DNA from 2 places in the Macrococcus armenti genome. Region 1 is predicted to be linked to the other one. Evidence: a T-box and tRNA genes for the amino acid it is inferred to sense, from the RefSeq annotation. Region 1 holds a T-box; the other holds one or more tRNA genes.
The links. The T-box of region 1 lies ahead of serS (serine--tRNA ligase). A T-box ahead of a tRNA ligase gene usually reads a tRNA of that ligase, here a tRNA-Ser.

Region 1 (16,416 bases):
TATGTCCTGCGTTATTACCACCTGAAAAACGTGCAATAACGTTTGCTTCTTCTGCTAAAAAGTCCGTGATTTTACCTTTACCTTCGTCTCCCCATTGAGTCCCAACAACTACGATTGATGACATGAGTGCACCTCCAAATTTTGTTCACTAACCTTAAACATTTTAACAATGAAATTATGAAAAATCAACTAAAAAACGAACATTAATAAATATACACTTTTTTCTATGTCATATTAATCATATAGGATATGTGAATATGATACATATTGGAAACAGTTGTTTCCTCAATGTTTTTCATAATATATTTTAATATTTAGTCAAAAATAATTTTATTTTTTCACAAACTATGTGAATCATGTTATGGCTAATAACAACTAAAAACCGTACAATAAACTTACACTATAGTTTATTGTACGGTTCTTAGTTGTTTTATTCATTTTATTAATTAATATACATCTGAATGTGCATAATCAATATCTGTAAATTTGTTGTACTGTTTTAAGAAATGAAGTTTAACAGTACCTGTCGGACCGTTACGCTGCTTTGCGATAATAATTTCAATCTCACCATTCTCATCTTGTGCACCCGCATCAATTTCCGCTTCTTCGCCTTCTTCACCATTACCGCGATTATAATAGTCATCACGATATAAGAACGCAACGATATCCGCATCCTGCTCAATCGATCCAGATTCTCGGATATCACTCATCATCGGACGTTTATCCTGTCTTTGCTCTACTCCACGTGATAGCTGTGATAATGCAATAACCGGACATTCTAATTCCCTTGCGAGTGCTTTTAACATACGCGAAATTTCTGATACTTCCTGCTGGCGGTTATCGCTTGAACGGCTGCCAGATCCTTGAATTAACTGTAAGTAGTCAATTAATATCATATCAAGACCATGTTCCTGCTTTAAACGGCGACATTTAGAACGTATATCTGTAATACGAATACCTGGTGTATCATCAATAAATATATTTGTTTTAGAGAGTTTTCCTACTGCCACGGTGAATCTATTCCAGTCATCGCCATCCATCGTCCCTGTTCTAAGACGATTCGAATCAACATTGCCTGTACTACAGATCATACGTGTTGCAAGCTGATCTGCACCCATCTCAAGACTAAAGATTCCAACACTGTATGGCACTTCATCTCCACGGTCATGCGTTGCAACTTGTGTCGCAATATTAAGTGCAAAGGCTGTTTTACCAACGGATGGACGTGCCGCAATAATAATCAGATCATTTCTGTTAAACCCCGCAGTCATCTGGTCTAAGTCTCTGTAACCTGTCGGTATACCCGGCGTTTGGCCCTGGTTTTTATCCAATTCTTCAGCATTGTTAAAGACTTGTGTTAATACATCTTTAATTTCCTTAAAGCCCTCTGATCCTCTCGACGTCGAAACTTCCATTATGCGTTTCTCTGCATCTGAAAGCAATGTTTCTAAATCAAGTGTTTCGTTGTAACCATCCGCCATAATTGTATCTGCCGTATGAATTAAACGACGTTTGATTGCATCTTTGTATACGATGTCAGCATAAAAATCTACATTTCGTGCACTTGGTACAATACTTGCAAGATCAACTAAGTACAGTTCACCGCCAGCTGCTTCTAATGTTCCTTCAGAAGTCAATTGATCTGCAACTGTTACAATATCAACAATTTCATTTTTCTCAGATAGCGTCATCATCGCTTCAAATATATGCTGATGTGCCTGTCTGTAAAAATGACTGGGAACGAGTACTTCTAGAACGGAAGATAATACTTCATTATCAATAAAGATAGCGCCTAAAACGGACTGTTCCGCAACTAAATTAAACGGGAGTTTCTTACCTTCAAGATAATCTGCCATATTATCCTCCTTATCTATTACGCTTCAGTTACATGTACTTTTAATGTCCCGCTTACTTTGTTATGTAATTTAACTGGTACATTTGTATAGCCTAAGCTTCTAATCCCATCATGTAAATCCATTTTACGTTTATCAATTTTAATACCGTGTTGTTTATTTAATGCATCAGCAACTTGTTTAGAGCTGACTGAACCAAATAAACGGCCACCTTCACCTGACTTTGCAGTCACTTTTACTTCAAGTGTTTCTAATTTTTCTTTTAATGCCTGTGCATCTTCAAGCTCCTGCTGTTTATCTGCTTCTACTCTTTTCTTCTGTGCTTCTAACTGTTTTAAATTACCTGGTGTCGCTTCAACAGCTAATTTATTTTTTAGCAGGAAGTTATTCGCATATCCTACAGGCACTTCTTTAATTTCACCTTTTTTACCTTTTCCTTTAACATCTTGTGTAAATATAACTTTCATCTTATTCCTCTCCTTCTTCTTCATGAATAATGTTTCTCAGTTGACCGATAACTTCTTCAACCGTCATATCTTCAATTTGTGTTGCTGCATTAGATAAATGACCGCCACCGCCCATTTTTTCCATTACAAGCTGTACGTTGATTTCACCTAATGAACGTGCAGATATTCCGACAACATTGTCTTTACGTTTCGCTACTACGAATGATGCCTCGACACCTTCAATGTTAAGCAGCTGATCTGCCGCTTGCGCAACGATAACAGGATGGATTACTTCATCATCAGGCCCATGTGCTATCGCAATACCATCTTCTTCAAGAACAACGGTCTGAATAATTTCTGAGCGTTTAATGTACGTATCCATATCATCTTTCAGGAAATGCTGGCATAATATCGTATCCGCACCATGATTTCTTAAGAAACTCGCTGCGTCAAATGTTCTTGAGCCCGTACGTAATGTAAAATTGCGCGTATCCACGATAATACCTGCAAGCATTACAGTCGCTTCAAGTCGCGTTAACTTATGCTCAGTTGGTTGATATTCAAGTAATTCAGTAACAAGTTCTGCCGTTGAACTTGCATACTGTTCCATATAAACGAGCAATGGGTTTGAAACAAATTCTTCTCCACGTCTGTGATGATCGATTACTACTTTACGTGAAGCTTTATTTAATATACTTTCATCGATAACCATTTCTGGTTTATGTGTATCAACAATAACTAAAGTTGTACGTTTCGTCATTAAATTCCATGCTTCTTCTGAAGTAATAAATATTTCATCCAGCTCTGGCTTTTCTCTAATTTCATTCATCACACGTGATAATGTATCATCGATATCGTGAGGATTTAGTATAATATTCGCCTTTAAATTATTCATTTTAGCAAATCTGGCAACACCGATTGCGGCACCTATCGCATCCATATCTGGTCGCTTGTGCCCCATAATCATTACGTTATCACCTTCAACGAGAATATCTTTTAAGGCATGAGAAATTACACGTGCTCTTACGCGCGTTCTTTTTTCCATAGGATCTGTTTTTCCGCCATAGAACCTTACATTTCCGTTCGTGTGCTTAATTGCAACTTGGTCACCACCACGGCCTAACGCTAAATCTAAGCTTGATTGCGCCAACGTCCCAAGCTCAATTAAGTTATCTGCACCTTCACCTATACCGACACTCAATGTAATATGCGTTTTAATTTCGCGGCTCTTTTCTCGAATATTATCTAATAAATTAAACTTAGTTTCCTCGATTTTATGAAGAATCTTCTGGTTAAAGAACATCATAAATTGGTCTGACTGATATCGTTTAATGTAAACGTTATTCATCTCTGCCCACTTATTAATTTCCATAGACATTAAACTGTTAATTTCTGTTCGCTGCGCATCTGTCATGTTCTGAGTAACTTCATCAAAATTATCCAGGAACATAATACCAATTACAGGTTTAGAATCTTCGAATAGCTGACGCGTTTCCACTTTATCCGTAATATCAAAGAAATAAAGTACATTATCTTTTTCTGAGTACATGACTTTAAACTTAAAGTCTTTATAATGCGCATTTGCTTCGTTAATGCCACTCACTTTAAGTTGATTAAGTAAGTTTGGAAATACATCGTGAATAGATTCTGAAATAATCGGCTCACTTATTTTTTCGTTCATAAAGTGATTGTGCCACTCAATACGCTCATTATCATCCAGCAATAAAACACCTATCGGCAATTCACTAATCGCATACTTCTTACCATTACCAATCACTGTTGATAAGTGTGCAATGTATGCCTCATTTCCATGTATGATACGTCTCATATAAATAAAAGAAACACATATCATCATGAATATAATACATCCGGCAACTAAAGCTAACATGACATTCTCCGTATACAGTATTCCGGTCACGATAAGTGCGAGCACACTCATCACGATAAAAGGAATCATTAATGTCTGTCTGTTATACTTCCTGTTCATTTTGACACCTCTTCGATAAATTTATAATCTTACTTACGTTTTATTTTAGATTTTAAATTCAATATCATATCTATCATCCCAAAGATTTGTGTCACTGGTGAGAATATAAATGCAAATATGTATATTAAAATGTTTAATACTGTAGGCGTTCTTCGTACTTTCATAAAGTAGCTGAAGAGCGATAATCCTTGTATGAATATAATCCATTCTAACACATACTTAAAGTTTGTGACTATGCCTAACAGCACGACGTCACTTTCGGTTACAAACAACGATACTAATAATGTTAAAAAGTACAGATACAGTACTGACTTTGGAATGCGCCACATATATAGCGGCCTGAAGTCAGGCGTTGATACTTTAAATTTTCTTACTAAAGGCAGCGTAATAACGAGTTGTATAAGTGCGAGTAAAAATAAAAAGAAAATCAGTAATCCTGGTATCTGCAATATTATTGCATCTGTACTTGATAAAACTAAATCTGCATAATCTTTCGTTATTGTCCCGCGCTCAACTTCTTTCATCAGAATATTAGAATATGTATCAATAACAGGACCAAATATTGCACCTGACTTCGGCATTATTCCTGTAAGCTGTAATATGATCATAGAAATTAACGAATAAATTGCATAAAAACCTGTAAGGACATACAGAATGCGTTCTTTCGACGTTCTTTCTAATAATAATTGTGCCACGATATATGCGCCAAAAATCGTACTCAGCATTACTTGCATCGCAAATATTGAAGTAAACAATGTTGTAAATAAAACGATACCACTCATAACATAATAGCTGTTTCTATCATGATAATATAACGTTACAGTCGGTATCAGTAAAAATGGTACGATAATTAAACAGAGTACAGGCATGACGTGAATCAGTAATGTCGCCAGTAACATTAACACAGTAGTAATCAACGTTTTTTTCAAATCTATCTTCAAAATAACGACTCACTTTCTCAACTAAGAATATTTCTATAACTACTCTATTTTACAACTTTATTGAAAAAGACTCAATTTTTCAATTTAATCTGCAAATACAAAACAACAGAGCATCGTTTTTAGATATTCTAAAAACGATGCTCTGTTTATTCGTTATTATTCTTCAATTCTGAACTCTGTACCTACTTCAAATTTAACATCTTTACCAAGCATTACACCGCCAGTTTCTAATGCTTGATTGAAGTTCATACCATATTTCTCACGATTTACAGTTCCATTAATGATAAAGCCTGTGACACTACTGCCATCCATTGGATTTTTGTGGACACCGTTGAACTCTAAATCAAATGTTTCTTCATGCGTTTGATCTTTAATTGTTAAATCACCTGTAATTTTGTTCTCACTAACTGATTTAGAAACAAATTTAATCTCTGGGTAAGTTGCTGCCTCGAAGAAGTCACCTGTTTTTAAATGTCCGTCGCGGTCAGCATTATTTGTATCGATTGAGTCAACTTTTACCGACCCTTTAATTTGTAATGAAGATAAGTCATTAATATCCCCTGTCACTTCACCATCGAATTCTGTAAATTCACCTTTAACTTTAGATACCATTAAATGTTTAATTGAAAACTCGATACTACTATGTGCTTTATCTAATTGAAAATTTGTCATAATTAATTTCCACCTTTTTAATTTATTATTTGAACATATCAATAATGATGTGTTCTGTTGTTATACTTAATATATCAAATATAAAAAGTATATGCAACTATAATAATTATATTATTAAAAATCTTTTTATTCTGATAATTAGATGTTAACACCTTTTATTTAACATATTCAATTATAATGACTATAAAAATAATCATCCCGTTAAGCATATTTACTTAACGGGATGATTCAGCCAATTATTTAATTACTGTTTGTCCGCCCATATATGGAACTAATACTTCTGGTACTGTAATTGATCCGTCTTCATTCTGATAGTTCTCTACGACTGCAGCAAATGTACGTCCTACCGCAAGACCTGAACCATTTAATGTGTTCACAAGTTCAGCCTTTGCATTTTTATCACGTTTAAAACGAATGTTAGCACGACGTGCCTGGAAATCCGTCATATTAGAGCAAGAGCTGATTTCTTTATATGCATTATAGCTAGGTAACCATACTTCAACATCGTAAGTTTTCGCTGCCCCAAATCCAATGTCACCAGAACATAATGCGATTGTACGATAAGGGATATTCAGCTTTTCTAGAATGCTTTCAGCTGAACGTGTCATATCTTCTAATGCAGCATAAGAATCTTCAGGGCGCTCAAAGCGTACCATCTCTACTTTATTAAACTGATGCATACGAATCAAACCACGTGTATCACGACCTGCTGAACCCGCTTCACTTCTGAAACATGCAGTCATCGCTGTAAATTTCGTCGGTAGCAAATCATCTGTTAAGATTTCATCACGATAGAAGTTTGTTAATGGTACTTCTGAAGTTGGAATTGTATATAGACCTTCTTTTTCAACTTTGAATAAATCTTCTTCAAATTTAGGAAGTTGGCCAGTACCAAACATAGAAGCTGCATTTACTAATTGTGGTGTTACCATTTCTTCGTATCCGTTTTCGCGGTGTGTGTCTAACATAAAGTTCATTAATGCACGTTCTAAACGTGCACCATCTTTCGTTAAGAACGCAAAGCGCGCTCCTGAAACTTTAGCAGCACGTTCAAAATCCGCCATATTTAAATCTTCAACGATATCCCAATGTGCTTTCGCTTCAAAGTCAAACGTACGTGGTGTACCCCATTTTTTCACTTCAACGTTTTCATCTTCATCTTTCCCAAATGGCGTTTCATCGCTTACTAAGTTCGGCAGACGTACAAGTTTATCTCTTAAAGTTGCAGATACTTCGTTTAATTCTGTATCAATTGATTTAATTTCTTCTCCTACTTCACGCATTGCATTAATTGCATCATCTGCATTCTCTTTATTACGTTTCTTCTGTGCAATTTCTTCACTCGCTTTATTACGTTTAGCCTTTAGTTCTTCTGTTTGTGCAGTAAGTTCACGAGACTTTGCATCCAGTGCTAAAATTTCATCAACGATTGAAGCATCAATCGCACGCATTTCTAATTTTTTCTTAACGAATTCTGGTTCTGTTCTAAATAATTTAATGTCTAACATTTGTATTGCCTCCTCATATTTTATATATGGGTAACAAAAAAATACCACATCCCTTAAAAGGGACGTGGTATTTACGCGTTGCCACCCTAATTAATAGCCATTACGACTATTCTCTCAATTAAATAACGGTTAAACCGATTTGTCATGAACACAATGGGTAGAATTTCATCAATACATCCCGTAACTTTCACCAACCATTACGTCTCTAATATTAAATGTATTCATTACTTATCCCATACAGACAAATAATATATTTGAATTTAAGTTCATATTATCAAATTCATTTCAGAATTTCAACTATATCTGTTATAGTAATATGGACATTGAAACATAAAAGGAGAATGGTTATGCAGTTAATCAATGAAATACGTATACCTAAACGTAAACCTTATAGTCATAAAGGAGATTACGGACGTATATTACTCATCGGTGGTAATCAAAATATGGGCGGATCTATTATGATCGCTGCTCGTGCATGTGTATATAGCGGTGGTGGATTAACAACAGTAGCTACCCATCATTCAAATCATACTGCTCTGCATTCCCGTTGCCCAGAAGCTATGGTTTCAGATATTAACGACATTAAACGTTTAACAAAACTTATCGAAAATGCTGATTGTATACTCATCGGACCAGGACTCGGCTTAGATTTCCAAGGAAATAATGTTCTGACGCTACTGTTTCAACATATTAAAGAAGAACAGAGCTTGATTATTGATGGAGACGCAATAACGATTTTAAGCAAACTAAAACATCCATTTCCTAAATGTAATGTAATACTTACGCCACATCAGATGGAGTGGGAGCGTATCAGTGGCATTAGTATAGATGAACAGACACCAGAACTCAATCGAATAAAAGCTAATGAATTTGGAGCACATGTTATATTGAAACAACATGAAACAGAACTATACCTTAAAAGCGGTGATTATAAGATTACAGTAGGAGATCCCGCTATGGCTTCAGGAGGTATGGGTGATGCATTGGCAGGCATCATTTCAAGCTTTATCGGACAATTCGACACAGAGGAAGCGATAAAGCAAGCTGTTTATATCCATAGCCTTATAGGAGATAAACTTGCTCGTGATATGTATGTAGTACCACCTTCTGCTATTATTGATCAGCTACCTTATATGATGAAAGAATTAGAAGAGGATGAGGCATAATGCCTCATCCTCTTCTATAATTATTATTCACTTGCCTCTATATCTTTAAGCATGTCAGGGTTGTTCAAGTCATTCTTGCGATATGTCTCTGTTTCTGGCATCCTTAATATTAAATCTTCTGCTAATGCCATCTCTACAGATACATCTTCGATTTCATAATCAAATACATGGCCACCTTCTTTACCATCATCACTCAGATAATGGACATGATAGCCACCAACACCAACTCCTTGAATGAAGTGTGGTGTATAGAAACCAAACAATGTTCCAGTAGTGTCTGTATAGTCAAAGTATCCCTGTTCTTTTACTGCCTCTACTAATTTCGGATAAGGTTTCTTCTGCTTTTTTACCGCACGTGCTTTGATAAGCTTAAACTTACCTGTAATCTTAACCGCATGGAAATAGTTCATCCCTTGTATTTCTTCTAGGATAATTTCATCCATCTGTTCTTTATTTAATACTTCTTTATAATTTAATGTATGTGTAGGTTTAAATTCAATCATGCTCGCAAAAGGTGTGCGCTCTTCAGCATCCACCTCTCGTATATTTCCAGTACTTTCTATGAGATAGGACTTACCTTCAAGAATAACCAATTCTCCGTCTAGACCGTCCATCGTGCCAATACCATAGTTACCTGATTTCAGTACTTCTGACATCTTAAACGTACCTTCGAACAAACCACCAACTAATGCACCCATGGTTGAATATTGATATAAATGATTCATAAGTTCCTCCTTAGTTTGTGCTATCAGGCAAAAGCTCTGCCATTAATTTAGAGTTATTGCTGTAATCTACAGGAATATCTACTACAACTGGTCCTTCTTCTTGCATTGCTTTTTCTAGAATTTCTTCTAATTCACTAGCATGGTTCACACGATATCCTTTAGCACCCATAGATTCAGCATATTTCACATAATCCACTGGGTGCAATCTAACGGCTGCACCTTTGCCGTATTTACCTTCTTGCTGGAATTTAACCATATCATAGTAGCCATCGTTCCAGATTAATTGTACGATCGGGGCTTTCATTTCAACTGCTGTTATTAATTCTTGTCCTGAGAATAAAAAACCACCATCTCCTGCCATCGAAACTACTTTTTTACCAGGACGTGCAATAGACGCGGCAATAGCCCAAGGTAGAGCAACACCTAACGTCTGCATTCCATTTGAAAAGAGCAGATGTCTTGGCGCATAACTTCTGAAATAACGTGCCATATAGATATAGAGTGAACCTACATCTACAGTAACAGTTGTTTCATCATCAATTATATCGCGTACTGCTTTAACAATATGTCTAGGATTAACTTTTTCACTGTCTTTATAGTTTTCAGGAAGCTCATATTTTTTTTCAATTAACGTTTGAATTTTTTCTAATATTTCTTTAGTTGTGTCATCTAATTCGACATCATCTTTTTGAAGTTTTTCATTCAAACGTTGAATTGTTAAAGGTGTATTACCAATCAATTCAGTGACTGGTGCATAGTTGTTATCAATATCACTTTGTACTTCATCAATGTGAATGATTGTTTTTTCATTTTCTGCATTCCAGATGAATGGATCATATTCAATAGGGTCATATCCAACGGTGATCACTAAGTCAGCTTGTTTTAATAATTCATCTCCAGGTTGATTGCGGAATAAACCTATTCTCCCATAGAAATTATGTTCTAATTCACGAGATAGAATACCAGAACCCTGGAACGTTTCTACAACTGGCATCGGCGTTTTTGAGAGTAATTCGCGAATGGATGCTGTACATGCTTCAGAAGAAGCTCTCATTCCTAAAAGAAGTACAGGCAATTTTGCTGATTTAATACGTTCAACCAACGCATCAATTTCGTGAACTGGTGCAGGTCCATGGACTGGAGCTTCTTTTACTTTAATAGCTTCACCCTCTATATTATCATCAGAAATAACATCTTGAGGAATGCTTACAAATGCTGCACCTTTGCGGCCTTCGACACTCTCACGAAATGCATTCGTCACTGCCTCAGAAATACTTTTTGCATCTTGAGCTTCTACAGAATATTTCGTAACGTGCTTCATTAATCCAGCATTATCAAGTGATTGATGTGTACGTTTTAAACTATCTTCTCGTCTTACGTTACCACCAATGGCTACAATCGGATCACTTTCTGAATTTGCAGTAATCAGTCCAGTAGTTAAGTTCGTTACTCCTGGCCCGCTTGTCACAAGAACAACACCAGGTTTACCAGTAATACGCCCTATACCTTGTGCAATCATAGCCGCATTTTGTTCATGGCGTGTCACAATAATTTTCGGTCCTCTATCTTCGAGTACATCAAATGCTTTATCAATTTTAGCTCCTGGAATACCAAAAACATGAGTTACTCCATGATTAATTAGAGTATCAACAAATAAATCTCCACCAGATTTTTTCATCATTATCTCTCCTAAATATAATTTTATGCTTTGTATTATATTTTTATAATATTACTAAATATTTTCAATAGCAAATAATTAAAATGAGAAATATATTTTTAAATAAAATACTATTTATAAAGGGTTTTTAATAAAAAAATAACTATTAAAAGTTTTGAAACTTTTAATAGTTAAGAAATTTTATTTCATATTTTTATTCTTCACTGTCATTATATATTGATTCAAATCCAGAACGTTCCAATGGATTTTGCTCTGACACATCAACGGTTCCCATCATATGACCATCTTCAACCTCTATAGTTTCATCAATCGATTCTTTGGCTACTTCAGTCAAATCTGCACCTTGTTCTGCAATAACTTCTCCTGGTTCTTTATCCGCATCCATCACTTCTTCTTTTTCCACTTTAGCGACAGTAGCAACAAATTGTCCTTCATCCAGTCGAATTAATCTTACACCTTGAGCTGAACGACCATTTTGAGAGAACTCAGTGACATCCAGTCGAATAATAACGCCATGATCTGTTACGATCATAATGTCTTCGTCACCTTTTACGGTCGTAATACATACAAGGTTACCGTTCTTCTCAGTAATTGTTGCCGTCTTAATTCCTTTACCACCACGGTTAGAAATTCTGTATTCACTTTCTTTTGTACGTTTACCGTAACCATTCTCCGTAACTATCAGCACTTCGTGTTCATCGTTAGATTCAATAACATCTAAACCGATTACTTCATCGCCTTCGCGAAGTGTAATTCCTTTAACACCAGTTGCAGTGCGGCCTAATGGGCGTAAAGTGTTTTCATCGAAACGGATAAGCGAAGCATGTTTCGTACCGATAATCAGCTGTTTGTTACCATCCGTTAAACGAACAGCGATTAATTCATCATCTTCTCTGAAGTTAATGGCAATCTTACCATTTTTATTAATGCGAGAGAAGTGTGTTAAATTAGAACGTTTAACTAATCCTTCTTTCGTAGCAAAGACGATAAATGCATCTTCACGATTTAAATCTTTTACAGCTATCATCGTACTAATAGATTCGCCTTTTTCTAACTCAATTACATTTACAATTGGAATTCCTTTAGATTGTCTTGAAAGTTCAGGAATTTCATAACCTTTCACTTTATAGACACGGCCTTTATTCGTAAAGAACAGCACATTATCATGTGTTGATGTCGTAACCATCTGGCTTACGAAATCTTCGTCCAGAGTATTCATACCCTGAACACCACGTCCTCCACGATGCTGTGCACGATAAGTTGAAGCAGGTAAACGTTTAATATAGTTATTGCTACTTAATGTAATAACTATATTTTCTTCGTCTATCAAATCTTCATCTTCAAGATCTTCTAAGCCACCTGCTACAATTTCAGTACGACGCGCATCGCCATATTTATCACGAATCTCAATAAGTTCATCGCGAATAATTTGAAGAAGTCTCTCTTCATCTGCCAAAATTGCACGTAATTCATCGATATACTTTAATAAGTCCTGGTATTCTTCTTCAATCTTGTCGCGTTCTAAACCAGTTAATCGACGTAGACGCATATCAAGAATTGCCTGTGCCTGACGTTCAGATAGTTTAAATTGTTCCTGTAAACCTTGTAACGCTTCAGCATCGTTCTTTGAAGCTCTGATTAAAGCAATAATCTCATCGATATGATCAAGCGCAATTCTTAACCCTTCAAGAATATGTGCACGATCTTCCGCTTTCTTTAAGTTGTAAGCCGTTCTTCTGCGTACAACTGTCTTCTGATGCTCTAAATAGTGATAAATTGCTTGTTTAATATTTAAAACTTGTGGTTTACCATTCACTAAAGCGAGCATGTTAACTCCAAATGATGTTTGTAGCGGCGTCTGCTTGTATAAATTATTTAAGATGACACTCGCATTTGCATCGCGACGTACATCAATAACAATTCTAACGCCTTCTTTCAAGCTCGTTTCATCTCGTAAATCCGTAATGCCGTCTACTTTTTTATCACGGGCAAGTTCGGCAATTTTCTCAACGAGTCTCGCTTTATTCACCTGATAAGGAATTTCAGTAATAATAATTGTTTCCTTACCGTTCGGACGTGTTTCAATTAATGTTTTTGCACGCATGATAACAGATCCACGACCTGTCTCATATGCTCGTCGAATACCGCTGCGTCCTAATATGAGACCTGCAGTCGGGAAGTCCGGTCCTTGAATAAATTCCATTAATTCCGGAATTGATATGTCCGGATTTTTACTGAGCTCTAATACACCATTAATGACTTCGGTTAAGTTATGTGGCGGAATATTTGTCGCCATACCAACCGCGATACCTGATGCACCATTTACGAGTAAATTCGGGAACCTTGACGGTAATACTACAGGTTCTCTTTCATTACCGTCATAGTTATCTGTAAAATCAATCGTGTCTTTATTAATATCACGCATTAATTCCATTGCAATTTTAGACATACGCGCTTCTGTATAACGCATCGCTGCAGCTCCGTCACCATCCATAGAGCCGAAGTTTCCTTGACCATCGACTAACATATAGCGATAACTGAAGTCCTGAGCCATACGTACCATTGCTTCATATATTGATGAGTCACCATGTGGGTGATATTTACCCATTACATCCCCAACGATACGTGCTGACTTTTTATATGGTTTATCAGGTGTCATCCCTTGATTGTTCATACCATACAATATACGTCTATGTACGGGTTTCATTCCGTCACGAACATCTGGTAATGCACGCGATACAATGACACTCATTGCATAATCAAGAAATGAATCTTTCATTTCTTTAACTATATTTTGCTCCTTCAATTTTGAATCATGGTCTAAAGCCATAGATGGCGCCTCCTTAAAGTACAATCTTTATGCATCAACATTTGCGTATTCTGCATTCTCTTCAATGAATGTACGACGATGCTCAACAACGTCACCCATCAGCATTTCAAACACTTCATCCGCTTCGATTGCATCGCTTAATGTCACTTGTAACATCGAACGATTTTCCGGATTCATTGTTGTCTCCCATAACTGATCTGCATTCATTTCTCCTAAACCTTTATAACGTGCAAGTTGCCATTTCGGTGTCGCTGGCAATTCATTTCTTAATTTTTCTAATTCACGATCATTATATACATAGTATTTCTTCTTACCTTGCTCAACTTTGTATAAAGGGGGTTGTGCGATGTAAACATAACCTGCCTCGAGCAATGGACGCATAAAACGATAGAAGAATGTAAGTAACAACGTTCTAATATGCGCACCATCTACATCGGCATCGGTCATGATAACAATCTTATGGTAGCGTGCTTTTGAAATATCAAACTCGCCACCGATACCTGTTCCCATCGCAGTAATCATAGAGCGAATCTCGTTATTACCAAGTATGCGATCTAATCTTGCTTTCTCAACGTTTAGTATTTTACCGCGTAATGGTAAAATCGCCTGTGTCTTCGAATCACGACCTGACTTTGCTGAACCACCGGCAGAATCTCCCTCAACGATGTATAACTCACTGATAGAAGGGTCTTTACTTGAACAGTCTGCAAGTTTTCCCGGAAGACTTGAAATTTCAAGTCCTGACTTACGACGCGTCACTTCACGTGCTTTTTTCGCTGCAAGACGTGCACGCGATGCCATAATTCCTTTCTCAACGATAATACGTGCGATTGGCGGATTTTCTAATAAGAAACGTTCAAAATTCTCTGCAAACAAGTTATCTGTAATCTGACGTACTTCTGTATTTCCGAGCTTTGTTTTCGTCTGACCTTCAAATTGAGGGTCCCCGTGTTTAATTGAGACAATTGCGGTAATCCCTTCACGAACATCATCACCAGATAATTTCTCATCCGCTTCTTTAATAAGTTTGTTTTTAACACCGTAACTATTAATAACACGTGTTAAGGCACGTTTAAATCCATCTTCATGCGTACCGCCTTCGTATGTATGAATGTTATTTGCATAACTCAGCAGATTCGTTGAATAGCCATTATTGTATTGAATCGAAATTTCTACTTCAACATCATCTCGGTTATCATGAATATAAATAGGCTCAGGGAATAACACTTCTTTAGATTTATTTAACAATTCTACGTACGATTTAATACCACCTTCATAATGGTATACATCATGACGTATTTCATCCTGATTACGCTCATCTTTAATTTCAAGTTTAATACCTTTATTTAAGAAAGCGAGTTCTCTAATACGTTTTTGCAGAATTTCATATTCATAAACTGTTGTTTCAGTAAATATTTCAGGATCTGCTTTAAAACGAATGACCGTTCCAGACTTATCTGTTTCTCCAATTACCTTTAAATCGAATGCCGGTACACCACGGTGATAAGCCTGATGATGAATTTTGCCATCTTTATGAACATATACTTCTAATGTAGATGATAAGGCGTTAACGACTGAAGAACCAACACCATGCAGTCCTCCTGAAACTTTATATCCGCCGCCACCAAATTTACCACCAGCATGTAGTACAGTTAAAATTACTTCAACCGCAGGACGACCCATTTTTTTCTGGATATCTACCGGGATACCACGACCATTATCCGTAACTTTTATCCAGTTATCTTCTTCTATCGTCACTTCAACATGGTCGGCATATCCAGCAAGGGCTTCGTCAATACTATTATCAACAATTTCCCATACAAGATGGTGTAATCCCTTTGAAGCAGTTGAACCGATATACATACCAGGACGTTTTCTTACCGCTTCTAATCCTTCCAGTACTTGTATCTGGTCGGCACCATACTGATCTAAATTTTGTTGTTCCACTATGTTCACCTATCCTTTAGTTAGTCGAAATCTGTCCTTCTGATACGTTGAATAATTTCGCTCTATTGATTGTTTCATGTTCAATACCTTCTACTGACGTTGTCGTCACAAATGTTTGAACTTTATGCTGTATTGTTGTTAACAGATGCGTCTGTCTATAGTCGTCCAGTTCACTTAATACATCATCCAGCAATAAAATCGGATACTCTCCAATTTCCTGGTTAATAAGTTCAATTTCTGCTAATTTAACAGATAATGCTGTTGTACGCTGCTGACCTTGCGAACCATAGGTCTGTACATCAATATCATTTATTTTAAAGCTTAAGTCATCTCGGTGAGGACCATATAAACTTTGTGTTCTTTCAATTTCCTTATCCATATGTGCATTTAATATGCGAATCGTCTCCTCAAGCATCTCCTGCTCAGTTAATTCATAGTTCAAGCTTGCATTATAGCGTAATGAGAGTCGTTCTTTATCTTTAGTAATACCTTTATGAATCGGTATTGCTAATGCTTCCAGTTGTTCGATAAAGACCTTTCGTCTCAATGTTAGTTTCACTGCGTATTGCGCAAACTGTTCATTGATGACTTCAAGCATTGTTTTATCATTGCTACGCGATACTTTCATTTGCTTTAATAAATGATTTTTCTGTTTTAATAATC
Region 2 (16,416 bases), 600 kb from region 1:
GCAAGTCTCACAGTTTTATAAGATGCAGGCATTCAGCTTATGGCCGAAAGTTTGGCCAACGCCAGAGCAGCTCGTATTAAAAGGATTTAAGCAGTTTATGCTGAAACTATGTATAGTAACGACAACGATTTTTGCACTGAGTTACATCGTTATATACCCAGCACAATTTTACTATGTGTTATTGATGTATGTGATTTTACTATGGACGACAAACAACGTCACGAAAAAGATTGAAAAACGTATGAAACTATTAAGAGATTAATAACAAAGCACCCATATCAAAAAAAGATAAGGGTGCTTCTATTTATGGTTCGAGCGGTGCTAAATGTTTCGTGTAATAAATGTTATTAATAAAGTCCTGAGCCTGATATTGCTTTAATGCTTCTTCACTTAAATAGTTACGATAGAAGCTGCTCTTTTTGAAGTCGTTCAGATGCGCTTTCGTATCAAACTGTATAGTGTATACGTACGTCTCACCGCGTAAAGGTTTTAACAATCTGAATGCATGATACCCTTCATACTGTTTTAATGAGTGCAGTGGTAAAACGTTCGTATCGAATACATCCTGTCTTGATTCACTGACGACAAAGTAAATCATTAACGTCGGTAATTCAAGTAATGTATTATCCTGCATAAGCACTTCAAACGACTGTGGTGCACTAAACAGCGTATCTTCATTCGTTTCTTCATATAAATACGTATTATCTTCACCTGCAAATGGTAAGATATTACGATGTTTATGTTTTTTTACGATCTGTTTAAGAAAGAATTCTGTACCATATGTTATATATGTTTTCATCATTATCACTCCTTTTATTATTAATACCCGAAATTGATGTATATATGTCAGTTTTATGACATTGTTCATAAAACGTTTAACTACTGTGTTTGTATGATAAAATCGACTTATATATTAATAATAGGGGGAAATTTGCTTTGAATCAATTTAATGATACGATTTTAAAGGCTGCAAGAGGAGAAAAGGCAGATCATACACCAGTATGGTTTATGCGTCAGGCAGGTCGCAGCCAGCCAGAATACAGAAAGATAAAAGAAACACATAGTTTATTTGAAATTACGCATGATCCGGAACTTTGTGCGTATGTTACGAAGTTACCTGTAGATCAATATAATACAGATGCGGCAATCTTATACAAAGATATTATGAGCCCGCTCGGTGCAATAGGTGTAGATGTAGAAATTAAATCAGGTATCGGTCCGGTTATCGACAATCCTATCCGTTCTAAAGCAGATGTAGAAAAATTAGGTGAAATTCATCCGGAACAAGATGTACCTTACATTTTAGATACGATTAAACTGTTAACGACAGAACAGTTAAATGTACCATTAATCGGCTTTACAGGTGCACCGTTTACTTTAGCGAGTTATATGATTGAAGGTGGACCTTCTAAAAACTATAACAAGACGAAAGCGATGATGTACGAAGCACCTGAAGCGTGGCATTTATTAATGGAGAAGTTAGCAGATATGTGTATTACATATACGCACGCGCAAATTGATGCAGGTTGTAAAATGATTCAAGTATTTGATTCGTGGGTAGGCGCATTGAACAAAGCGGATTACCGCCAGTTTATCGCACCGCATATGGAACGTATATTCCGTGAAATTAAAGCTAAAGGTGTACCGGTAACAACATTCGGTGTCGGGGCAAGTCACTTAATAGAAGAATGGAATGCATTACCGGTAGATGTACTTGGTCTTGACTGGAGACTTCAAATTGAAGAGGCACGTAATCTAGGCATTACGAAGACACTTCAAGGTAACTTAGATCCAGCAATATTAATGGCACCTTGGCCAGTAATTGAATCACATTTAAAACGCATATTAGATCAAGGATTACAAACAGATAGTTACATCTTTAACTTAGGGCACGGTGTATTCCCAGCAGTACAACCGGATACGTTAAGACGTGTAAGCGCATTTGTACATGACTACTCAAGCGCATATAAAGCAAATCAATCATAAGGGGAATGAACATGAAAAAAGGATTACTCGTAATGGCGTATGGTACGCCATATACAGAAGCGGATATAGAACCATATTATACGCATATTCGCCATGGCAGAAAGCCGAGCGATGAAGCGTTACAAGATTTAAAGGATCGTTATAAAGCAATTGGAGGCATATCTCCGCTTGCCGGAACGACAGAACGTCAGGCAGAAGCATTAGTGAATGCATTAAATCGTGCGACGGGGGAAGATTATAAACTATATATCGGCTTAAAGCATATTGCACCATTTATCGAAGATGCAGTTGAACAGATGGCAAAAGACGGTGTTACAGAAGCGGTAACGATCGTTTTAGCACCACACTATTCAAACTTCTCGGTCGGAAGCTACAATAAACGTGCAGCAGAAATTGCTGAGTCGCACGGTATTAAGATGAAACATGTGAATGACTTCTATAAACAGGATAAATTTATTGAATTCTGGACAGAAGAAATTAATAAAACAGTAAGCAATATCCCGGCAGAAGCAATCGATGACACAGTTTTAATCGTAAGCGCACATAGTTTGCCTGAGAAGATTAAAGCGATGGGAGATCCTTACCCTGAGCAACTAGAAGAAACTGCTAAGCTTATTGAGTCGCGTACGAATGTTAAACACGTTGCGACAGGATGGCAGTCTGAAGGGAATACACCGGATCCATGGCTTGGACCAGATGTACAGGACTTAACGAGAACACTTCATGCGCAACAAAACTATCAGCACTTTATTTATGCACCAGTTGGGTTTGTATGTGAGCATCTGGAAGTGCTGTATGATAACGATTACGAATGTAAAGTTGTGTGTGACGATTTACATGTTAACTACTATAGACCGAATATGCCGGAAACACATCCGCTATTTATCGGTGCGATGGTAGATGAAATATTATCTGTAATTAATTCATAGAAGAGAGCTGTGATATTATGAAGCGATGTGCAATTATTGGTGCTGGTATAACAGGATTATCAGCAGCATATTATTTAAACCAGGAAAGTCAGGACTATGCTATCGACATTATAGAAGCGAGTGACACACCAGGTGGTAAAATCAAGACGTATCGCAAAGATGGTTATACGATAGAACTTGGTCCTGAATCATATTTAGGACGCAAGAAAATTATGACAGAACTTGCTACAGAAATCGGCATGAAAGATGACCTCGTCATTAACAATACAGGGCAGTCTTACATTTATGCAAAAAATAAATTATATCCGATTCCAGGTGGCGCAATATTAGGAATCCCGACAGAAGTTCGCCCGTTTATTACGACCCGTTTAATTTCACCAATCGGGAAGTTACGCGCGGCGATGGATTATGTAATTAAACCGAAACCGATGAACCCGGACGTATCTGTTGGCGCATTTTTCAGACGCCGTCTCGGTAATGAAACACTTGAAAACTTAATAGAACCATTAATGTCAGGAATCTACGGTGCAGATATCGATAAATTAAGCTTAAAATCAACATTCCCGGACTTTAAAGTGACGGAAGAAAAGCATGGCAGCTTAATTAAAGGGATGCGTGCAAATCGTAAGAAAATTAACAGTAAAGGGCCAAAAACTGGACAGTTCAGACAATTTAAGAATGGACTTGAAAGTTTTATTGAGCGACTCGCTGAAGTTGTAACGGAACGTGGCGTACAAATTAAATATAACAACAAAGTGCAGGCAATAAAGAAGACAAATTCTGGTTATGAGATTACAATTAATGGAGAAACACATCATTACGATAGCGTAATTGTTACAGTGCCGCATACAGTATTTAAAGATTGGTTTAATGATGGACCGCTGGATTACTTCCAGACGATGAAAACAACAAGTGTCGCGACAGTTGTAATGGCTTTTGATGAAAGCCAGGTGAACAATAAAGCGAATGGAACAGGGTTTGTCATCGCGCGTAATTCAGATACAGTTATAACAGCATGTACGTGGACGGATAAGAAGTGGCAACATGCAGCACCGAAAGGTAAAACATTGCTGAGAGCTTATGTTGGCAGACCTGGAGATAATGTAGTGAATGAAAATGATGATGAAACAATTGTAAAACTTGCGCGCAAAGATCTGGATAAAATGATGGATATTTCAGGAGAGCCGGAATTTTCAATCGTTACGAAATTACCGAACAGTATGCCGCAATACGAAGTAGGACATATCGACAAAATACATGCAATTCAGCATTATATTGCAACACATTATCCGAACCTTGTCATTACAGGTGCATCATTTGAAGCAGTTGGATTACCAGACTGTATCGCTCAGGCACAAAAAGCAGCACTGAAAATTGCGCATCGTTAACAGGAGGTCCATATGAAGTTTATTCATAATAACAACATCACAGATCCGACGCTTAACCTTGCAATGGAAGAGTATGTACTCAAACAGTTACCGAAAGATGACTCGTACTTTCTATTCTATGTAAATGAACCATCAATTATTATCGGAAAAAATCAGAACACATTTGCTGAAATCAATCAGTCTTATGTAGATGATAATCATATACATGTCGTCCGCCGTATATCAGGTGGCGGAGCGGTATATCATGATCTTGGGAATTTAAACTTCAGCTTTGTAACGAAGGCAGATGAAGATAGTTTCCATAACTTTAAGAAGTTTACGATGCCAATAGTAGAAGCATTAAACGCATTAGGTGTTGAGGCAGAAATGAGTGGCCGTAACGACTTACAAGTAGGTGAACGCAAAATTTCCGGAAACGCAATGTTCCAGTCTGGTGACAGAATGTTCAGCCACGGTACTCTTATGTTAAACAGCGATATAGAAGAAGTTGTGAAGAGTTTAAGTGTTAACGAGAAGAAATTGATAACGAAAGGCATTAAATCTATTCGTTCACGTGTTGCCAATATTCAGGAGTTTCTTGATGCGCCGATGGATATGGAAACGTTTAAGAAAACGTTACTCCGTTCAATATTCAAAGGAGACAACGTTGAAACATATGAATTAACAGATGAAGACTGGAAGAACATCGAAGCGTTAAGCAACGAGAAATATCGCAATTTTGACTGGAATTATGGTAAGAATCCGAAGTATAACTATGAAGTAAAACAGAAGTTTCCTGGAGGTATGCTCGAACTTAAGATAGATGTACGACACGGCATCATGCAGGACGTTAAAATTTACGGAGATTTCTTCGGTGTCGGTGAAATAGCACATATCGAAGAGATGTTAAAAGGTTTACCACATCAGAAGCAATCAATAGCAGATACATTCGCGAAAATTGATTTCGCACATTATTTCGGTAGGGTGACGAAAGAAGAATTTTTAAGCTTAATCGCAATATAAATAAAACAAAAATGAGCGTATATTCATGGATTACCGTGAATGTACGCTCATTTTATTATGTAAGTAAACACTTATAATTCCTCCAGCTGCTTAAGTTCATTCGTATACTGATAAAACGCCTGTGCATCATTTTGTAATAAAGCATCGTCAATTAAAGCAGTTAAATCACGTTTTTTCTGAGCTTTAATTGCGTCGTCAATGATGAGTTCAATATACAGATTGTTTAAGTTTGATACGAACGTTTCTAAACCATTTAACTGTGCCTGATAATTGTTCATATGAACGACCCCCTAAATTTTAAAATAAAAAATATAAAATGAATAACAAATGATTAATAAAGAGTATAAAACATAACAAATCAAATTGCAATATAATTCTGAAAATTAAAATTATTATATGATACTATAACCTAAAACGCATACTGATAAACAATAAAAATATAAAAAGCTAAAAACAACAACAAAAACAACAAATAATTAAAAAATATTGAATAAAAAATAAGAACGCTAAAATAATGTAAATTTTTTAAAATCTTATCTCGATTTAACAAATGTTAATTGGAATCACCTATAATTAAGTTAACATTCGTTAAAAAAGGAGACAAATATGGCGAAATATATCATTACAGATAAAACGATGTATATAAAATGTCACTTTGAGAAGAAAAAACATTGGTCCGTAGTCGGTGAATTTAATGAAACACCATTTATAGTAGAAGAGAAACCGATACAAATAATAGAAGCGTCATGTCTGTTTTATCATTCATCATATGAAAACAGAAAACTCGCAACGAAACTCATTGCCAATATAACGACTAAACCACCAGTAGCGGTGAACCCAGAAAGTGATGCTTATTTTTTCCCGACACATAGCGATCGCTCTAAAGAGCAAAGCTGGATTAACCTGCAATATGTAGATGGATACAAAGATGGAGATTACTTCGATACAATCGTATATTTTGACGATAGAACGGAAATATCATTACCAATAAGTAAATATGTATTTAACTCACAATTTATCAATACAATTAAGCTGGAATATTCATTGCGCAATAAATTAAAGAAGCAGGAACGTATTACGAAAGGGGAAATAGACGGGAAAGTTAACCCGAAACTTGTTGAAATACTCTCGCTGTATTCATTATTATAAGGATAGTGTAAAAGTAGCATAAAAATATTTGCTAAAAGTATTGACCATTCATGCTGAATTGATATAATAGTATTTGTTCACTAATTGATCCACAGTAGCTCAGTGGTAGAGCTATCGGCTGTTAACCGATCGGTCGTAGGTTCGAGTCCTACCTGTGGAGCCATGGAGATGTACTCAAGTGGCTGAAGAGGCGCCCCTGCTAAGGGTGTAGGTCGGGTAACCGGCGCGAGAGTTCAAATCTCTCCATCTCCGTTATGAAGAACAAGGCAATCGCCTTGTTCTTATTTTTTTATTTTTAATTGAGAAAACAAAAATGTCATAATTGGATGAAATGATGATGTTATTATATTTTATTATATTAATCCATATTAAGAGGTTATTTACACTTTTTTAATATTGCATTCATAAAATTAAAATGATATATTATATAAGTACTTGATTTTGAGACACAATTTATTATTATCGCGGGATGGAGCAGTCTGGTAGCTCGTCGGGCTCATAACCCGAAGGTCGGTGGTTCAAATCCGCCTCCCGCAATTATTAAGTGGTCCCGTGGTGTAGCGGTTAACATGCCTGCCTGTCACGCAGGAGATCGCGGGTTCGATTCCCGTCGGGACCGCCATGTATGGCTCAGTAGCTCAGTCGGTAGAGCAAAGGATTGAAAATCCTTGTGTCGGCGGTTCGATTCCGTCCTGAGCCATCTTTTATTATGTAAGGCGATTGTGGCGAAGTGGTTAACGCATCGGATTGTGGTTCCGACATTCGTGGGTTCGATTCCCATCAGTCGCCCCATTGATTAAGCGGGTGTAGTTTAGTGGTAAAACCTCAGCCTTCCAAGCTGATGTTGTCGGTTCGATTCCGATCACCCGCTCCATTTTATCCACAGTAGCTCAGTGGTAGAGCTATCGGCTGTTAACCGATCGGTCGTAGGTTCGAGTCCTACCTGTGGAGCCATTCAGGCCCCTTGGTCAAGCGGTTAAGACACCGCCCTTTCACGGCGGTAACACGGGTTCGAATCCCGTAGGGGTCATACAATCAGAAGTGAAATATCGCTTCTGATTTTTTATTTTGATTTGATTTATTTTCATGTACATGGATCGTTGTCCGAGTTGGCTGAAGGAGCACGCCTGGAAAGTGTGTAAACGTATAATTGCGTTTCGAGGGTTCGAATCCCTCACGATCCGCTAATATTTTTGTTTTATCATTCAAACCGAACTGTGTTGAACGGCACTGTTCGGTTTGTATGTTTTTGTGTAATATTATATTAATGGTAACGATGCACGATATAAGTACGATATCACGTTATTTTGAGAGGGATAATGATATGTATATTGGACAATATAAAATGCGATGGATGTTTTTTGTAATCGGTCTTTTAGTTATGGGGTTTGGTGTTGCATTAACGATTAGAGGAAAGCAATTTGGTTTAGGTGGCTGGGATGTTTTTCATTATGGTTTATGGAAACAGTTTGGCTTATCGATTGGCCTGTGGAGTATTATCGTCGGCATTTCAATAATATTATTTACGGTTGCTGTGACGAAAACATTACCGAAGATGGGTGTTTATATGAACATGTTTTTGTTTGGTATGTTTATTGATATTTTTAATTATATATTACCGGAAGTTCACGGTTTTTGGTTTCAGTTAATCGTTTATGTTGCAGGTGTTGTAATATTAGCGTTCGGTATTGCATTATATATTACACCGCAGCTCGGTGCTGGTCCGAGAGATACGTTTATGCTTCTGATTATTGATAAAACAGGCCTAAGTTTAAGTACAGCAAGGACGTTAATGGAAGTAATCGTTATGTTTGCCGGATGGCTTTTAGGTGGTCCTGTTTCTTTAGGTACGCTATTTATCACATTTATGCTTGGACCGATGATTCAAAGGTTTATGCCTGTAACGAAACGTCTGATAGAAATATGGGTGAAGCCTGCTACGCATAAAATGTAGTGCGCTATTGCGTATTACATGATTATCGCTATAATAAATTTAAATACTATAGAACGGTCAAGGTGATGTTATGAGAGACAAAGTTTCAACGAGAAAAGTGTTAACAGAATTAAATTATCCTGTAAGATATAAGCGTTTTTCTAAAATATTTAAAAGAATTAAAAAGTCAGAACGCCGCTTCTTTATTAAGTTATTAAAAGTCATCTGTAATGATATTAAAAATAAAGAATTGATTTACTTTGCTTCTTATAGCCAGATTAACTTAAATCAATCAGGACTAGTCATATTAATGCATGATCGCATTGTACTGATTCATAGTAAACCGAAATCTAAGCGTAAGCTGTATGATGTTATTCCGTATCATAATGTTGAAGATGTGGATTTCGAAAAGCAGGAAGATGGTATGGGTAATTTATTTCTTAAAGTGCAGCGTGAATATTTAAGTGATAAGTCATATACAATTCGCCTGATTAATAACGATGACTTGCCACAGATGACACAATTTATTAGAATTAAAATATCTGAAACGCATTAGGGGGATAATTATGGCAAATATTGATAAACTTGTATCATATGCAGAATTAAAGCTTGGCCAATTTGGTCATGAGTACAGAGAAACACATGGCGAAGCAGAAACGCACGAAATTGAACCATCTTCATATGAAGTAAGCGGCAGCAACATCATTGTTCATTATATTAAAGAGCAGTATACAATCGATTTAAACCAGGCTGGTTTAAAAGAAGCTGTTACTGCTGAAGATGCACAGGAAGTTGTAAATCGTTTAAATGAATTTTTTAAACATGCATAATAAATAGAAGGTGTGCTCAATTGAGCACACCTTCTTTATATTGCTGTTAAACCTGCAAGGTATAAACCGATTGCAAAGAGTAAACCGAATACGGTATTGAATTGTCCAGTCACTTTCATAGCTGGCATAAGTTCGATTGGCGTATTACCATGCAGGAAGCGACGTACTGCTTTAATTGGTAAGTTGAAGCTGAGTAATATTAATAGCATAAACAGTGAGCCATATGGCTTCGTAAATACTAAATAGAAAACGGCTAAGAAACTTAATAAATAAAGTGCAGCCATCGTATAAATTGCAATTGTTTTTCCGACTAGAATAACGAAAGTTTTTCTGCCGCTTTCTTTATCTTTCACGCGGTCACGAATATTGTTTGCCATATTAATCATTCCGATGTTGATGGAAATCGGGATACTCGCAATTGCAGGATAAGCATGTAAGTGACCTGTCTGAATGTAGAACGTAATCATAATGATGACATAACCCATGAAGAAACCTGCGAATATTTCTCCGAACGGTGTCCATGAAATTGGAATAGGTCCACCAGTATAGAAGTAACCAACTGCCATACATACTAAACCAACAAGCAGTATAAGCCATGATGAATTTGCACAAATATATATACCGATTATCGCAGCGATAACGTAAAATGCAATTGCTAAGTTATAAACAGATTTCGGAGACATACCGCTACGTACAATTGCACCACCGATGCCGACAGATGTATGATCATCAAGGCCACGTTTATAATCGAAATATTCATTGAACATATTCGTCGCAGCTTGAATAAGTAAACACGCGATAAGCATTAAAATTAGTAAATCCATGCGAATTTCAGTAAAGTATCTCGCACATGCTGTACCGACAAGTACCGGTACAAAACTTGCTGTTAGTGTATGTGGACGCATTAGGTGATAGTACTTTTTAAACCCTGCATGAGTCTGTAAGTGTTCCGACATTTTTCATACCTCATTTATTATGTGATGATTAAATTTTATGCATAAAACGCTATTCCGTCAATAAGTATATAAATTGTCATAAGTCTATAGAATAATGGTAAAATAGTAATGATATTATTTCGTAGGAGAAAGAAGTGTTTTTTGTGCCAGAAGATTTAGTAAGGGCGATATATCAGTATCCTTATGAAGGATGCACAAATGAAGTGGATATCTTTAATTATTTCGCCGATTATAAAGGGGAACGTTACTTATATATTAATAAAGATAAATCATTGAAAATTATCGGGATTGGCATTCAATCGCTGATTAAACGAGATACGATTGATCCGGATGGTGTTGAAAAGGTGTATCAGTCATTCGTGCATAACAGTGAAGTGTTTGGTGATGATAAACTGCACTTGAAATTGTTCGGTGGTTTTTATTTCGATGAGGATGATAGTGTAGATTTCAGTACATTCCATAAGAGCCATTTCATCATTCCGAAAATACAAATTATAATAGAAGAAAGTGCATCATGGATTATCTTTACGGATGCCTCGATCGATAAAGCGCGTGTGATTGATGCGTTAATGCATATAAAAGGTGAAAGTGTGATAAGCAGAGCGCAAACCGTAAAGTGTGAAGATATCAATCTTGATTTATTCCGACATAATGCCGCACATGCAATTGCACAAATGAAATCCGGTGCATTCAATAAAGTTGTGCTTTCACGTAAACGTCGTATTGAGATGGATGCAGAGATTCAAGTAGAAGCTCTAATTGATAGAGCAAGGCTCAATCATGAAGCAAGTTATTTAGTCGTTATGGAATCAGGCAGTAAGACGTTTATATCTAAAACACCTGAACAGCTCGTTATGGTCAATGGTGCATATTTATATACAAATGCGATTGCAGGTACGATGTCGAAATCTGTAGACGATGCGAAAGCAAAACTTTTGGCAGATGAGAAGAACTTAATTGAGCACAAAATCGTCGTCGATAGTATAAAGGACGATTTGATTCCGTACGTATGTGATATTACGATGAAAGATCATCCTCAAATACTGGAAAATCAATTTCTGTATCATTTATATACACCGATAAAAGCAAAATTAAAGACTGGAAGTACGTTACGTGTAACACACGCGATGCATCCAACACCAGCATTAGGCGGCTATCCGAAAGTGCAGGCAACAGAATATATTATGCAGGCAGGAGAGCGTCGTGGGTTATATGGTGCGCCGATCGGTTATGTTGATGCAGACGGTAATGGCGAATTTATCGTTGCAATACGTTCGATGGTAATTGAACGTAACGAAGCGGTATTGTTTGCCGGTTGCGGTATCGTTGAAGATAGTGAAGTTGAAAGTGAAGTATATGAAACGGAAGTAAAGTTTAAACCGATGTTACAAATGTTAGGAGTGACACATAATGAATGATGCACTAACGACGCAAGTGTTCCATCTTGTGAAGCGCCTGCGTGATTATGGAATTGAAGAAGTTGTAATATCACCTGGCTCACGTTCAACGCCACTTGCGATTGCTTGTGAGTTACATGAACGTATTACAACATACATTCATCCGGATGAACGTAGTGCTGCATTTTTTGCGCTTGGCTTAATTAAAGCGACGAATAAACCGGTTGCGATTTTATGTACGTCCGGGACAGCTGCAAGTAATTACGTGCCTGCTGTCACAGAAGCATATATCAGTCACCTGCCACTCGTCGTATTAACGAGTGATAGACCGCATGAATTACGCAACGTAGGGGCACCACAGGCAATTAATCAAGTGAACATGTTCCAGAATTTCGTGATGTATGAACGTGATTTCCCGATTGCAGATGGTAGTGATGGTACGATTACATTTATTGAACACGTAATGCAGCAGGCGCATACACATTTTAATGGGCCGATGCGTGGCCCTGTTCACTTTAATATCCCGTTTCGCGAACCATTAATGCCGGACGTTACGAGAACAGACTTATTAAGTTATACACCAGTTCCAAACGTCATGTATCAAAAATCATTCAATTTAGATATTATGCGTCCGGTATTAAACTTGAACAGAGGGCTAATTATTGCAGGTGATTCTCAGCAGGAAGATTTAACGCAGTTACTCGTCTTCTCAACGATACATAACATTCCGATCATTGCAGATCCATTGAGTCAGTTGCGTGACAGTAAACACCCGAATGTCATTACGACAGGGGATAGCGCATTTAAAGCATTGGAGCACATTCATGCTGGATACGTCATTCGTGTCGGTCATGCAGTTGTGTCTAAACCAATTAATACGTGGTTAGCACAGACCGATATACCACAAGTGCTTGTACAGTCCCGTGCGACGCCGGATACATTCCCGAAAGTACCGGATTTATATATTGAGATGACGGCGAATGATTTCTTCAGACAGTTAGCAGATGAGAAACCAGCTGACAATAAAGAATGGCTCAAATACTGGCAGACGATGAATGATTTAATCATCAACCAGATTCATCAGCATACGCAAACTGTTACAGATGAAGGTCGAGCGATTTATGAAATCTTCAAACAAATTGAAGACGATGCGGTAATATTTTTAGGGAACAGCATGCCGATACGCGACTGTGATACATTCTTTACGCAATTTAGCGGTAAACCGTTCTGCAATCGTGGTGCAAATGGTATAGATGGCGTTGTAAGTACAGCGATGGGAATGGCCGTTCATAAGAAAGTGACGCTTATTATCGGTGATATTTCGTTCTATCATGATTTAAATGGGCTCATCATGAAGAAGTTAGAAAGCCTCGATATTAATATCGTTGTGTTCAATAACAATGGCGGCGGTATATTCAGCTACTTACCACAAAAAGAAAACGACACGTACTTCGAAAGATTATTCGGTACACCGCTGAACTTAAACTTTAAATATGCAGCGCAGTTATATGACTTTAATTATTATAAGTTTAATGTATTTGATGACTTCAAATTACCGGACAGTGGGGCGAATATTATAGAAGTGATAACAGACCGAGATGAAAACTTATTAGCGCATCAGCAGTTAATACGTACGCTAAAGGATAAACTGAATGTTGAATTATAAACATATATCACATGACAACGACGAAGTACTCGTCATGCTGCATGGCTTTCTCGGCAATGTCGATACATTTACACCATATATCTCAAACTTAAGTCAGCAAGTTGACATACTGCTGATTGAATGTCCGGGACATGGAGAGACGCATGATTTAAGCACAACGTGGGACTTTGAATATATAAGTCAGGCATTGATTGATACGATACAGCAGTTTAAGTATAACAACGTCTATTTATATGGCTATTCAATGGGTGGACGTATTGCACTCTATACAGCAATTCACTATCCGTCACACATTCATAAACTAATTTTAGAGTCATCAACACCAGGACTTGAAACTGACAATGACAAAAACGCACGCATCGCACATGATTTAAAACAAGCAGCATCAATGATTATAGACTATGATGCATTCATTAAACGATGGGAAGGTTTGCCGCTTTTTCAGACATTCAGACCATTATGTGAAGCGGCTGCATTAAGACAGCACAATACACGACTTAATCACGAACCATTATATGTAGCAAAAGCATTAATAGACTACGGAACAGGTATGCAGCCAAATTTATGGCCACACTTATCCCAGTTGAAACAGCCAGTACTCCTACTGACCGGGAGTCTCGATAAGAAGTTTTGCGATATCGCAAAGCGCATGCATACAATGATTGCGAACAGTGAACATATAATAATTGAAGTAGGGCATACAATTCATGTGGAGAATTCACAAATTTTTGATACAATAATAGTATCGTTTATCAAGGAGGAAAATCATGACTAGAGTTTGGGAAACAATTAAAGAATATAACGAAATTAAATACGAATATTTCGAAGGAATCGGTAAGATTACAATTAACCGTCCACACGTACGTAACGCATTTACGCCGAACACAGTAATGGAAATGATCGATGCATTTTCACGCGCACGTGACGATCAAAGAATCGGTGTTATCATCTTAACAGGTGAAGGCGATATGGCATTCTGTTCTGGTGGAGACCAGAAAGTACGTGGCCATGGTGGTTACGTAGGTGATGACAATATTCCACGTCTGAACGTTTTAGATCTTCAACGTTTAATCCGTGTAATTCCTAAACCAGTTATTGCGATGGTACGTGGTTATGCAATTGGTGGCGGACACGTATTACACGTTGTATGTGACTTAACGATTGCTGCAGATAATGCACGTTTCGGTCAAACAGGTCCAAAAGTAGGATCATTTGATGCAGGGTACGGTTCAGGTTACTTAGCACGTATTATCGGACATAAGAAAGCACGTGAAATCTGGTACTTATGCCGTCAGTACGATGCACAGGAAGCACTGGATATGGGACTTGTGAATACAGTCGTACCATTAGCTGAAGTTGAAGATGAAACTGTGAAATGGTGTAAAGAAATCCTACAGCACTCTCCAACTGCATTACGTTTCTTAAAAGCAGCGATGAATGCTGATACTGATGGATTAGCTGGGTTACAGCAGTTCGCAGGAGATGCGACGTTACTTTACTACACAAGTGATGAAGCGAAAGAAGGTCGTGACGCATTCAAAGAGAAACGCGAACCGAACTTTGATCAATTCCCGAAATTCCCATAAAGAGCGGTTGGAACGAATGAGTTCTGACTAAAAGTAAAACCCGGATAATGCTAAGAAAATGCTATTTGTTTTCTGCGTTATCCGGGTTTTGCCGCACGGGGCAACATTAGTTCCACCATTTATCGGATTACAAGTTTATATTTTAATCTATATACAAAAGGATGATAGTCATGGAGTGGCTGAAGGAATGTGCGTTAGTAGCACCGGATAAGACAGCGATTATTTATAACGACAAGTCAATTACATATTTAACACTCTATCAACATGCATTAAAAGTTGCATATGCGTTACATCGTTATGATCGTATTGCATTAATGGCTGAGAACACATTAGATGATGTGTATATGATTCATGGGGCGATGCTTGCCGGGACTGAGGTTGTAATGATCAATAAGCATCTGACTGCCGCTGAAGTTATGCGTCAGATGGCGTCAGTAAAGGTCGATGCTTTGTTTACGACTAAAGAAATGAATATAGACGCTATAAATACGCATGATTTTGTAAACGATGCGCTACGTGCACATACATCTTATACACCAGTACAGAATAATAAGGATGATATATTATCCATCATGTTCACATCTGGTACGACAGGAGTACAAAAAGCAGTGCCACAAACTTACGGTAACCACGAGGCAAGTGCTAGAATTTGTAAAGAGACGTTTACGTATACGAGTGAGTCCGTATGGCTTGATACATTGCCGCTCTTTCATATTAGTGGCCTCAGCATATTACTGCGCGCTGTAATGAATCAATGTACTGTCGTGCTGCACGATGGATTTAATGCATCACGCATTATAAATGACTTAAAAACATATAATATAACACATCTATCACTCGTCCCTCAGACACTTGAACGATTATTACGTCACGGCCTTGAGTCATACCATCTACAAGGAATTCTTATAGGTGGTGCGAAACTGGACGAACGTATATTAACACAATCCCTTAAACGTAACATCCCAATTTACACGTCGTTTGGAATGACCGAAACATGCTCTCAAATGCTCACAGCAACGCCAGATGATATTCTTATAGCCCGTAATAGTGTCGGACGCGTTAATCATAACTTTAAACTGTTTGACTGTGTGAACGGTATCGGTGAAATAGGCGTACGTGGTGAGCATGTAATGCACGGTTATTTATATCCAGAAAGCGCAAACGAAGATGCATTTCGCGATGGATTCTTTATGACAGGTGATATCGGTTATATACAGGACGACTACTTATATATATTAGACCGCAGAAAAGATTTGATTATATCAGGTGGAGAGAATATATATCCGAGTGAAATTGAACAAGTCATATTAAACAATACAGAAGCTCATGCAGTAGCTGTTATACCAAAAAGTGATGCACAGTGGGGACAAGTACCGGTTTGTGTATATGAAGCGGATGAAGATCTGGATAAGGCGATTATAAATGTTCTATATGACCGTCTTGCGAAATATAAGCATCCGAAACAATTTGTCAGAACAGATGCACTCATACGCACATCAAACGGTAAAGTATCACGTCATAAAGTGAAGGAATGGTTTGATGAAATGTACAGAACTTAATCTATATACATATGAAGCACCGTTTAAAGTACCGA

Region 2: it has a tRNA-Ser gene. The T-box ahead of serS (serine--tRNA ligase) is inferred to sense a tRNA for this amino acid. The anticodon was not compared.

What each region holds. Positions count from the first base shown of each region.
Region 1 is NZ_CP083608.1:6,963-23,378, reverse strand. Features, by position in the region: gene LAU42_RS00100 (adenylosuccinate synthase) at 1-124, opposite strand, end outside; gene dnaB (replicative DNA helicase) at 447-1,856, opposite strand; gene rplI (50S ribosomal protein L9) at 1,874-2,320, opposite strand; gene LAU42_RS00085 (DHH family phosphoesterase) at 2,322-4,286, opposite strand; gene LAU42_RS00080 (DUF2232 domain-containing protein) at 4,316-5,215, opposite strand; gene LAU42_RS00075 (YceI family protein) at 5,384-5,899, opposite strand; gene serS (serine--tRNA ligase) at 6,136-7,407, opposite strand; T-box leader at 7,463-7,657, opposite strand; gene LAU42_RS00065 (NAD(P)H-hydrate dehydratase) at 7,755-8,573, shown strand; gene budA (acetolactate decarboxylase) at 8,597-9,298, opposite strand; gene alsS (acetolactate synthase AlsS) at 9,309-10,976, opposite strand; gene gyrA (DNA gyrase subunit A) at 11,170-13,806, opposite strand; gene gyrB (DNA topoisomerase (ATP-hydrolyzing) subunit B) at 13,834-15,762, opposite strand; gene recF (DNA replication/repair protein RecF) at 15,770-16,416, opposite strand, start outside.
Region 2 is NZ_CP083608.1:1,612,998-1,629,413, reverse strand. Features, by position in the region: gene LAU42_RS08600 (ABC transporter permease) at 1-262, shown strand, start outside; gene LAU42_RS08595 (hypothetical protein) at 305-802, opposite strand; gene hemE (uroporphyrinogen decarboxylase) at 937-1,986, shown strand; gene hemH (ferrochelatase) at 1,992-2,915, shown strand; gene hemY (protoporphyrinogen oxidase) at 2,930-4,303, shown strand; gene LAU42_RS08575 (lipoate--protein ligase) at 4,316-5,305, shown strand; gene LAU42_RS08570 (IDEAL domain-containing protein) at 5,377-5,583, opposite strand; gene LAU42_RS08565 (competence protein ComK) at 5,912-6,454, shown strand; tRNA gene LAU42_RS08560 (tRNA-Asn) at 6,543-6,617, shown strand; tRNA gene LAU42_RS08555 (tRNA-Ser) at 6,619-6,706, shown strand; tRNA gene LAU42_RS08550 (tRNA-Met) at 6,918-6,991, shown strand; tRNA gene LAU42_RS08545 (tRNA-Asp) at 7,001-7,076, shown strand; tRNA gene LAU42_RS08540 (tRNA-Phe) at 7,082-7,154, shown strand; tRNA gene LAU42_RS08535 (tRNA-His) at 7,171-7,246, shown strand; tRNA gene LAU42_RS08530 (tRNA-Gly) at 7,255-7,328, shown strand; tRNA gene LAU42_RS08525 (tRNA-Asn) at 7,334-7,408, shown strand; tRNA gene LAU42_RS08520 (tRNA-Glu) at 7,413-7,484, shown strand; tRNA gene LAU42_RS08515 (tRNA-Ser) at 7,549-7,638, shown strand; gene LAU42_RS08510 (YczE/YyaS/YitT family protein) at 7,779-8,408, shown strand; gene LAU42_RS08505 (PH domain-containing protein) at 8,479-8,943, shown strand; gene LAU42_RS08500 (hypothetical protein) at 8,954-9,217, shown strand; gene LAU42_RS08495 (1,4-dihydroxy-2-naphthoate polyprenyltransferase) at 9,253-10,173, opposite strand; gene LAU42_RS08490 (isochorismate synthase) at 10,317-11,591, shown strand; gene menD (2-succinyl-5-enolpyruvyl-6-hydroxy-3-cyclohexene-1-carboxylic-acid synthase) at 11,584-13,236, shown strand; gene menH (2-succinyl-6-hydroxy-2,4-cyclohexadiene-1-carboxylate synthase) at 13,223-14,011, shown strand; gene menB (1,4-dihydroxy-2-naphthoyl-CoA synthase) at 14,001-14,822, shown strand; gene menE (o-succinylbenzoate--CoA ligase) at 14,993-16,381, shown strand; gene LAU42_RS08465 (enolase C-terminal domain-like protein) at 16,362-16,416, shown strand, end outside.